DNA from 2 places in the Affinirhizobium pseudoryzae genome. Region 2 is predicted to be linked to the other one. Evidence: riboswitches for the same ligand, from Rfam matches in the RefSeq annotation. Region 2 holds a riboswitch; the other holds the start of a gene.

Region 1 (3,410 bases), on a different replicon from region 2:
GCAGCACCTTTTCCGCATCCGTCACAGTCTGGATGCGCTGGCTGAGCGCTTCCGGGCTTGTGATGGCCGGGATGTCCAGCACGAAGCTGTCGAAATCATCGTGCTCGTGATCCAGCTCATCATCGTGGTGGGTCTTGCGGTTTTCGATATCGTCTTCGACCGCCAGGCCAAGTCCGATGAAGATAGCCGGGTCGATCGCGCCGTTTTCCGCATTCACGATGCGAACCGCACGCGGCAGGTGGTCTTCCACATGGGCGCGGGCTCTGTCGAGGCCGGCGGCATCCAAGAGGTCCGCCTTGGTGAGGATGACGAGATCGGCGCAGGCGATCTGGTCTTCGAAAACCTCTTCCACCGGGTCATCGTGATCGAGCGACTGGTCTTGCGCCCGCTGGGCGTCAAGCGCCTCCAGATCATCGGCGACGCGGCCTTCGGCGAGCGCCAGGCCGTCCACCACTGCCACCACGCCATCGACCGTGACGCGGCTTTTCACGCTCGGCCACTGGAAGGCTTGAACCAGCGGCTTCGGCAGGGCAAGGCCGGAGGTTTCGATCAGGATGTGATCGACCTTCTGTTCCATCGCCAGGATCTTGTCGATCGCCGGCACGAAGTCATCGGCGACAGTGCAGCAGATGCAGCCATTGGCCAGCTCGATGATATTGTCTTCCGGGCAGTTTTCTATGCCGCAGCTTTTCAGGATCTCGCCATCGATCCCGACATCGCCGAACTCGTTGACGATCACGGCAAGCCGCTTGCCCTGAATGGTCTGCAGCGCATTGCGCAGCAGGGTCGTCTTGCCGGCGCCGAGAAAGCCGGTGACGACAGTGCAGGGCACGCGGGTGAGCGATTGGGTCATGATGCGGTCCTTCAGGTCTTGTTCGTCGTGGAATGCGGGATGGGATTGAGCGGCGGCATGCGGGCAATCATGCCGCGTTTCAGCGTGTCGGGCCGGCCCTTCCAGGGCATCAAACCATCGGTGGACAGGCTCAGCAGGCGGGCGCCTTCGAGCAGATCCTCGGCGGCATCCGTCGTCAGGTCGCCAAAGACATAGGACCAGCCGTCGGCGCTCTGGATGCTGGCGCTGAGGGCACGTTTGCAGTTGGCGAGGCACGCCACGGCGCGGATCTCGACACCTTGCGCGGACATTGCTTTTGCCCGCTCGGCCAGGATCGCGCCATCGCGCGGCGCGTCGATCGCTTCCGCGCCGCTGCGGCAGGTTTCGCAGACATGGATGATCACGCGCGCGGTCGTCTCCGCATCGGTCTGTCGCTGGTCGTGTCGTGCCGTAAGATCCAAAATCCACCCCGAGTGTTGATCGTCATGGGGTGCTTGCCACGACGGATCAGACGACCCGCATGGTTCAAAAACGTCCCTTCCGGAGCACCCCGCCCGGCTGGACTTTCCTTCCTCAACGGCAGGTCTCCTGGCTCGCGGTTCGTGGCCCGGACGCCGCCTTCCCGAAGTTCGCGCTTCAGTGGCATTGTGCGCCGGACGTTCCGCCTCGTAAATCCAAGGCGGTGGCCGCTTACAGTTGCGGGGGCAGCCGTGGTTTAGGTCGATAACCGCACCACGTTCCCTCTTAGCTTTCCCCGTTGCCGGGAAAAGACCGTTGCAGGGTTCACTATGCGTTTGGCGGAGCCCGTGTCAATGCCGCATTGCCGCGGGTGCGCTTTCGACTATAGTCCGCCGCTCGATAAAACGACCCGAGGAGAGGCCCCTTGAAGGAGATCGACGAGAGCGTGGCAGACCGCCACCGCCGCAAGATGGAAAACCGCAAGGCGGTGCAGGATGCGGAAGTCGCGTCCAAAACCATCGAAAAGGGCTTGCTGATCGTCAATACCGGTCCGGGCAAGGGCAAGTCGACGGCCGCCTTCGGCCTTGCGCTGCGCATGCTGGGGCATGGGCGAACGGTTGCCGTCGTGCAGTTCATCAAGGGCGCCTGGGATACGGGCGAGCGCGTGGCGCTGGAGGCGTTTGGCGATCGCGTGCTGTGGCACACGATGGGCGAGGGGTTCACCTGGGACACGCAGGACCTGAAGCGGGATGTGGCCGCCGCCGAACGGGCCTGGGAGAAGGCGAAGGAGATGATGGCACGGCCGGAGGTCGGGCTTCTGATCCTCGATGAGCTCAACATCGCGCTGCGCTATGATTATCTCGATCTCGACACCGTGCTTGCCGATCTTAGGGCGCGCCGCGAGGATCTGCATGTCATCGTCACCGGGCGCAACGCCAAGCCGGCGTTGATCGAGGCTGCCGACATGGTGACCGAGATGACGTTGGTGAAACACCATTTCAAGGCGGGCGTGAAGGCGCAGGCGGGGATCGAGTTCTAATGTCGCAGCAGCCCGCCAAGGCCCTGATGTTCCAGGGCACCGGCTCAGATGTCGGGAAGTCGCTGATCGTGGCGGGCCTGGCGCGGGCCTTCACCCTGCGCGGGCTGACGGTGCTGCCGTTCAAGCCGCAGAACATGTCGAACAATGCCGCCGTCACCGCCGATGGCGGCGAGATCGGCCGGGCGCAGGCGCTGCAGGCGCGAGCCGCGCGGGCGGCCCTCTCCGTGCACATGAACCCAGTTCTCCTGAAGCCGCAGAGCGAGGTCGGCGCGCAGCTCGTCGTGCAGGGCAAAGTGGAAGGCAATGCCAAGGCTGCCGAATACCAGGAGATCAAGGCGCGCCTGATGCCGCGGGTGCTCGAAAGTTTCGAGCGTCTGAAGGCTGAGGCCGATCTGGTGCTGGTGGAAGGCGCGGGCAGTGCCTCGGAGGTGAACCTTCGCCGCAACGATATCGCCAATATGGGGTTTGCCCGCGCCGCCGATGTTCCGGTGGTGCTGATCGGCGATATCGACCGCGGCGGCGTGATTGCCAGCCTTGCCGGCACGAAGACGGTGCTGGACCCGGAAGACGCGGCGATGATCCGCGGCTTCATCGTCAACCGTTTCCGTGGCGATCCGAGCCTGTTCGACGAGGGCATGCGGATGGTGGAAGGGTTCACCGGCTGGAGCCCGATTGGTCTCTTGCCGCATTTTGCCGAGGCCGTGCGGCTGCCGGCAGAAGATGCGCTGGCGCTGAATTCCGCAGCACCCGCGAAGCCCGGCGCAAGGATCCGCATCGCCGTGCCGATCCTGCCGCATGTCTCGAACTTCGATGATCTCGATCCGCTGGATGCCGAACCGGCGGTGGAGCTTGTCCGGGTGCGGCCGGGCGGCGTGCTGCCGGCGGATGCCGATCTCATCCTGCTGCTCGGCTCCAAGGCAACGATTGCCGATCTGAGGGCGCTGAAGGGTGCCGGCTTCGATATCGATATCGCCGCGCATCTTCGACGGGGAAAACCGGTGCTCGGCCTTTGCGGCGGCTTTCAAATGCTGGGACGGAGCGTGGCAGACCCGGACGGGATCGAGGGTCCAGCCGGTGCCG
Region 2 (3,410 bases):
GCGCCGAGCGGCAGCCCGATCAACCCGCCTCCGACACCGAGGATCGCGACCGTTACGGCGCCCGTGGAGGCGCCCGCCGAAATGCCGAGCACATAGGGATCTGCCAGCGGATTGCGCAACAGCGACTGCAGAACGCCCCCCGACAGAGCCAGCGCAGAACCGCAGCAGGCCGCGACCACGACACGGCTCAACCGGTAACTCCAGATGATCCCCTCATCGATCGGGTCGATCGGATATCCGGCCTGCCAGACCCGGTTGGCAAAGGTTTTCGCGACGATCTCCAGCGGGATCGAGGTTTCGCCGATCGCCGCCCCCAGCCACAGGGAGAGCGTCAACAGAAGGAGGGCTGCCGTGGCAGCCCCCAGCTTGAGCGGCAACCCGGTCGCGGTCACCGGGGAAGGCTCAGTTCGGCAATGGCGTCGGCCAGTGCTTCGATGCCATCGATGGTGCGGATCGTCGGGTTCATGGTCTGTGCATCAAGATCCACGACACGGTTCTCCTTCACTGCCGTCATCAGACTGGTCACCGGATCGGTCTTGAGGAACTGGTGCTTGACGGCAATATCGTCGGCCGGATAGCGGCGGCGCTCCATGCGGGCGGCAACGATGATGGCGGGGTCGGCCTTGGCAATGGTTTCCCAGCCGATGGTCGGCCACTCCTCGTCGCTTTCGATGATGTTGCGAATGCCAAGCGCCTTCATGACGTAGCCGGGTGCGCCGTTCCTGCCCGCGACGTAAGGGTCTGCGGCGGGATTAGCGCTCGAAAACCAGAATACTGCCGAGAGCTTGCCATTGGCGGAGGCCACCTTCTGGCGGGCGGCCTCCTCTCGCGCCTTCAGGTCGGCAATGACGGTCTCACCCTTGTCCTGCACATCGAAGATCTGCGCGAGATCGCGGATTTCCCGGTAGATCAGGTCCATGGAGAAGGCATCGACCCGAACGCCGTCGCCACCGGAGGAATTGTCCTTGCCGATGCAATCGGAGGGCGACGTGTAGACGGGGATCTTCAGATCGGCGAACTGCTCGATCGTTCCGACCGTCCCCTTCGGGCCGACATGCCACTGGAACTGGACAGTCACGATATCCGGCTTGCGGGAAATCACGCTCTCGAAGCTCGGATCGTTATCGGCAAGGCGAGGCACCTTCGCATTGGCCTCCTCGTAGCCCTTCAGAACCGGGCCGAGCCAGACGGCGGTACCGACGGTTCTGTCCGCAAGGCCGAGCAGGTAGAGGATCTCCGTCGTGCTCTGTCCGAGAGACACCGCGCGCTGCGGCGCCCTGGCAAAGGTGAGGTCCCGACCGCAATTCTTGATTGTCACGGGATAGGTCGTCGCGGCGGCGAAGGCCGGGACGGAAAAGAGGCTAGCCCCGAGCGCAAGAGCACCGGCGGCGGCACGCATCAGGCGTGTCGTGGTCGTCATGATGGTAGATCCCAGATTGGCCAGAGATGGCACGTGTCGATGAAACGCCAAGAGCGGTCAGTCCGCTGTTCGGCAATGCGGGCCCTGGCGTCCGGGGAAAAAACTGGTCGGCAAGTGCTGTTGCCGCATCGGCAGCGTCATCATTGGTGGCTCCTGTTCCGGGCATCCCCGCCCGTGACGTTGGACATATGTGCTGATGGCAGGTCTCCTGGCTCACGGTTGTCGCCTTTCGCCTGCCTTCCCGCGCCGCATGGCGCAGTGACATGACGCTGGTGAAGCGTCACAAGGACGAGTGGCATCCGCCTACAGTTGCGGGGGCAGCCACGGACTGAACGATTGCAAGGTCGTCGTACCGTGTTCCCTATTAATCCTCGTTTCCGTCCGGAGAAGAGGAACCATCCACGCCAGATAACGGTCTGGTGAGCGTTGGGTCAAGAGTTTCTGGAACATGGGCGGCGCACTCGGATACGACGTTGGTTATGTAATAACGTTACATAATGACATCCGATCCATCTGTCCAGCCCGAAACGGGCGAGATCAGGCAGCGGTGGAAATGTCGCGCGGCGATGTCGGCGCGTTGCCGGCAACCACGACCCGGACGCAGTTCCGTCCGTCGGATTTTGCGCAATACAGAGCGGCATCGGCCTGGCGCACCTGTTCCGTCCAACTGCCGGCATAGGTGCTCGGCGCCACACCGAGACTGAGGCTGACGGTCAGCGACGTCGTTTCGGTCAACGGGAAGGAATGGTTTGCCACCGATCGGCGGATGTCTTCGGCGAGACGTGTTGCCTCTTCAACGTTCACACCAGGACACAGCACGGCGAACTCCTCGCCACCGATACGACCGATCCGGCAGGAGGCACCCGTTGTCTGGCGTAGTATGGATGCAACACCTGCCAGAACACGGTCACCCACCGGATGACCATGGCGGTCGTTGACCTCCTTGAAGTGATCGATATCACCAATGATGAGCGCGGCGGGACCGTGCTCCGCCAGGGCATGCGCCTCCCTTTCGAAGCCACGCCGGTTCAGAAGCCCCGTGAGACTATCCGTCTGCGACAGCTTTTCGAATTCTCGCGTCAGACGGGCCCGCTCGGTCAACCGGCCCTCGAGGATGCGGATGGCCGCAAACAGCGACGCGATCTCCGCAATCGGATGATCCTTCGGGCGTGTCCCGGGCTTGCGACCTTCGGCGAGCGCGATCACATCCGCCACCCCGCGCAGAAGCGGCCGCAAGATACGGATGCGGATGATGGCCAGGAACAGCGGCACCAGCGCAAGCAGGACGATGGCGAGAGCGCCATCGACAAAAAGATCAATCGTCGAGGACCGAGTCTGGTTCTCATGCGTCCGCTTCAGGCTCTCCAAGTATCCGTTGCGCAGATCGGTCAGCGGCTGCATCAACTGGACGTATTCCTGGGTGAAGGTCGCGGCGTCCCGTTTGAATTGCCCTTTCGTGCGCCCATTCTCGATTTCTTCGTCGATCAGCTGCAGGCCGGACGTCAGATAAATCCGCTGTACATCAAGCGCCTTGTCGTGAAACTCCGATCCCACGCGCTCCACCAGACGCGCTGGTGCCAAGAGTTGCCAGGTCTGTTCGATCTGATTGCGCAAACTGGTGATGGCCAGGAGGTTCTTCTCCGGAATCGCCACGCGCGCCGTCATCGGCCCGATCAGGTAGGAGCCGATCCGCCCCGCATATTCGCGGAGATCACTGAAGGCAGCGCCCTTCATCACCACATCGGCAAGTAACCGTTCCTGCTCGATGGCAGCCGCTCCCCAGCGGGTCATGACACCGGAACGATACCGATCCCATGCCTTAAACATCGTCTCGATTGCCTGCTGGACCTCTCCCGGGGTCCGTCGCTCCAGGGGTTTCATGGCGTTCAGTTCCACCAGAACCCGCCCCGCCATCAACTGGTGGCGCACATCCTCGATTGCGCGCGCCGGGACACCCAGGGTCTCGACGGCGGCCAGGGCGGCATCGGTC

What was found. Region 2 has a riboswitch for cobalamin ahead of G6N78_RS22720 (ABC transporter substrate-binding protein). Riboswitches for the same ligand answer to the same signal wherever they lie in the genome.
Region 1: it holds a riboswitch for cobalamin, as region 2 does, so the genes downstream of both, G6N78_RS06970 (DUF1636 family protein) here and G6N78_RS22720 (ABC transporter substrate-binding protein) in region 2, are expected to answer to the same signal.

Annotation. Positions count from the first base shown of each region.
Region 1 is NZ_CP049241.1:1,416,121-1,419,530, reverse strand. It holds gene cobW (cobalamin biosynthesis protein CobW) at 1-853, opposite strand, end outside; gene G6N78_RS06970 (DUF1636 family protein) at 865-1,293, opposite strand; cobalamin riboswitch at 1,394-1,623, opposite strand; gene cobO (cob(I)yrinic acid a,c-diamide adenosyltransferase) at 1,761-2,330, shown strand; gene G6N78_RS06960 (cobyric acid synthase) at 2,330-3,410, shown strand, end outside.
Region 2 is NZ_CP049244.1:829,905-833,314, reverse strand. It holds gene G6N78_RS22725 (FecCD family ABC transporter permease) at 1-392, opposite strand, end outside; gene G6N78_RS22720 (ABC transporter substrate-binding protein) at 389-1,420, opposite strand; cobalamin riboswitch at 1,602-1,835, opposite strand; gene G6N78_RS22715 (GGDEF domain-containing protein) at 1,958-3,410, opposite strand, start outside.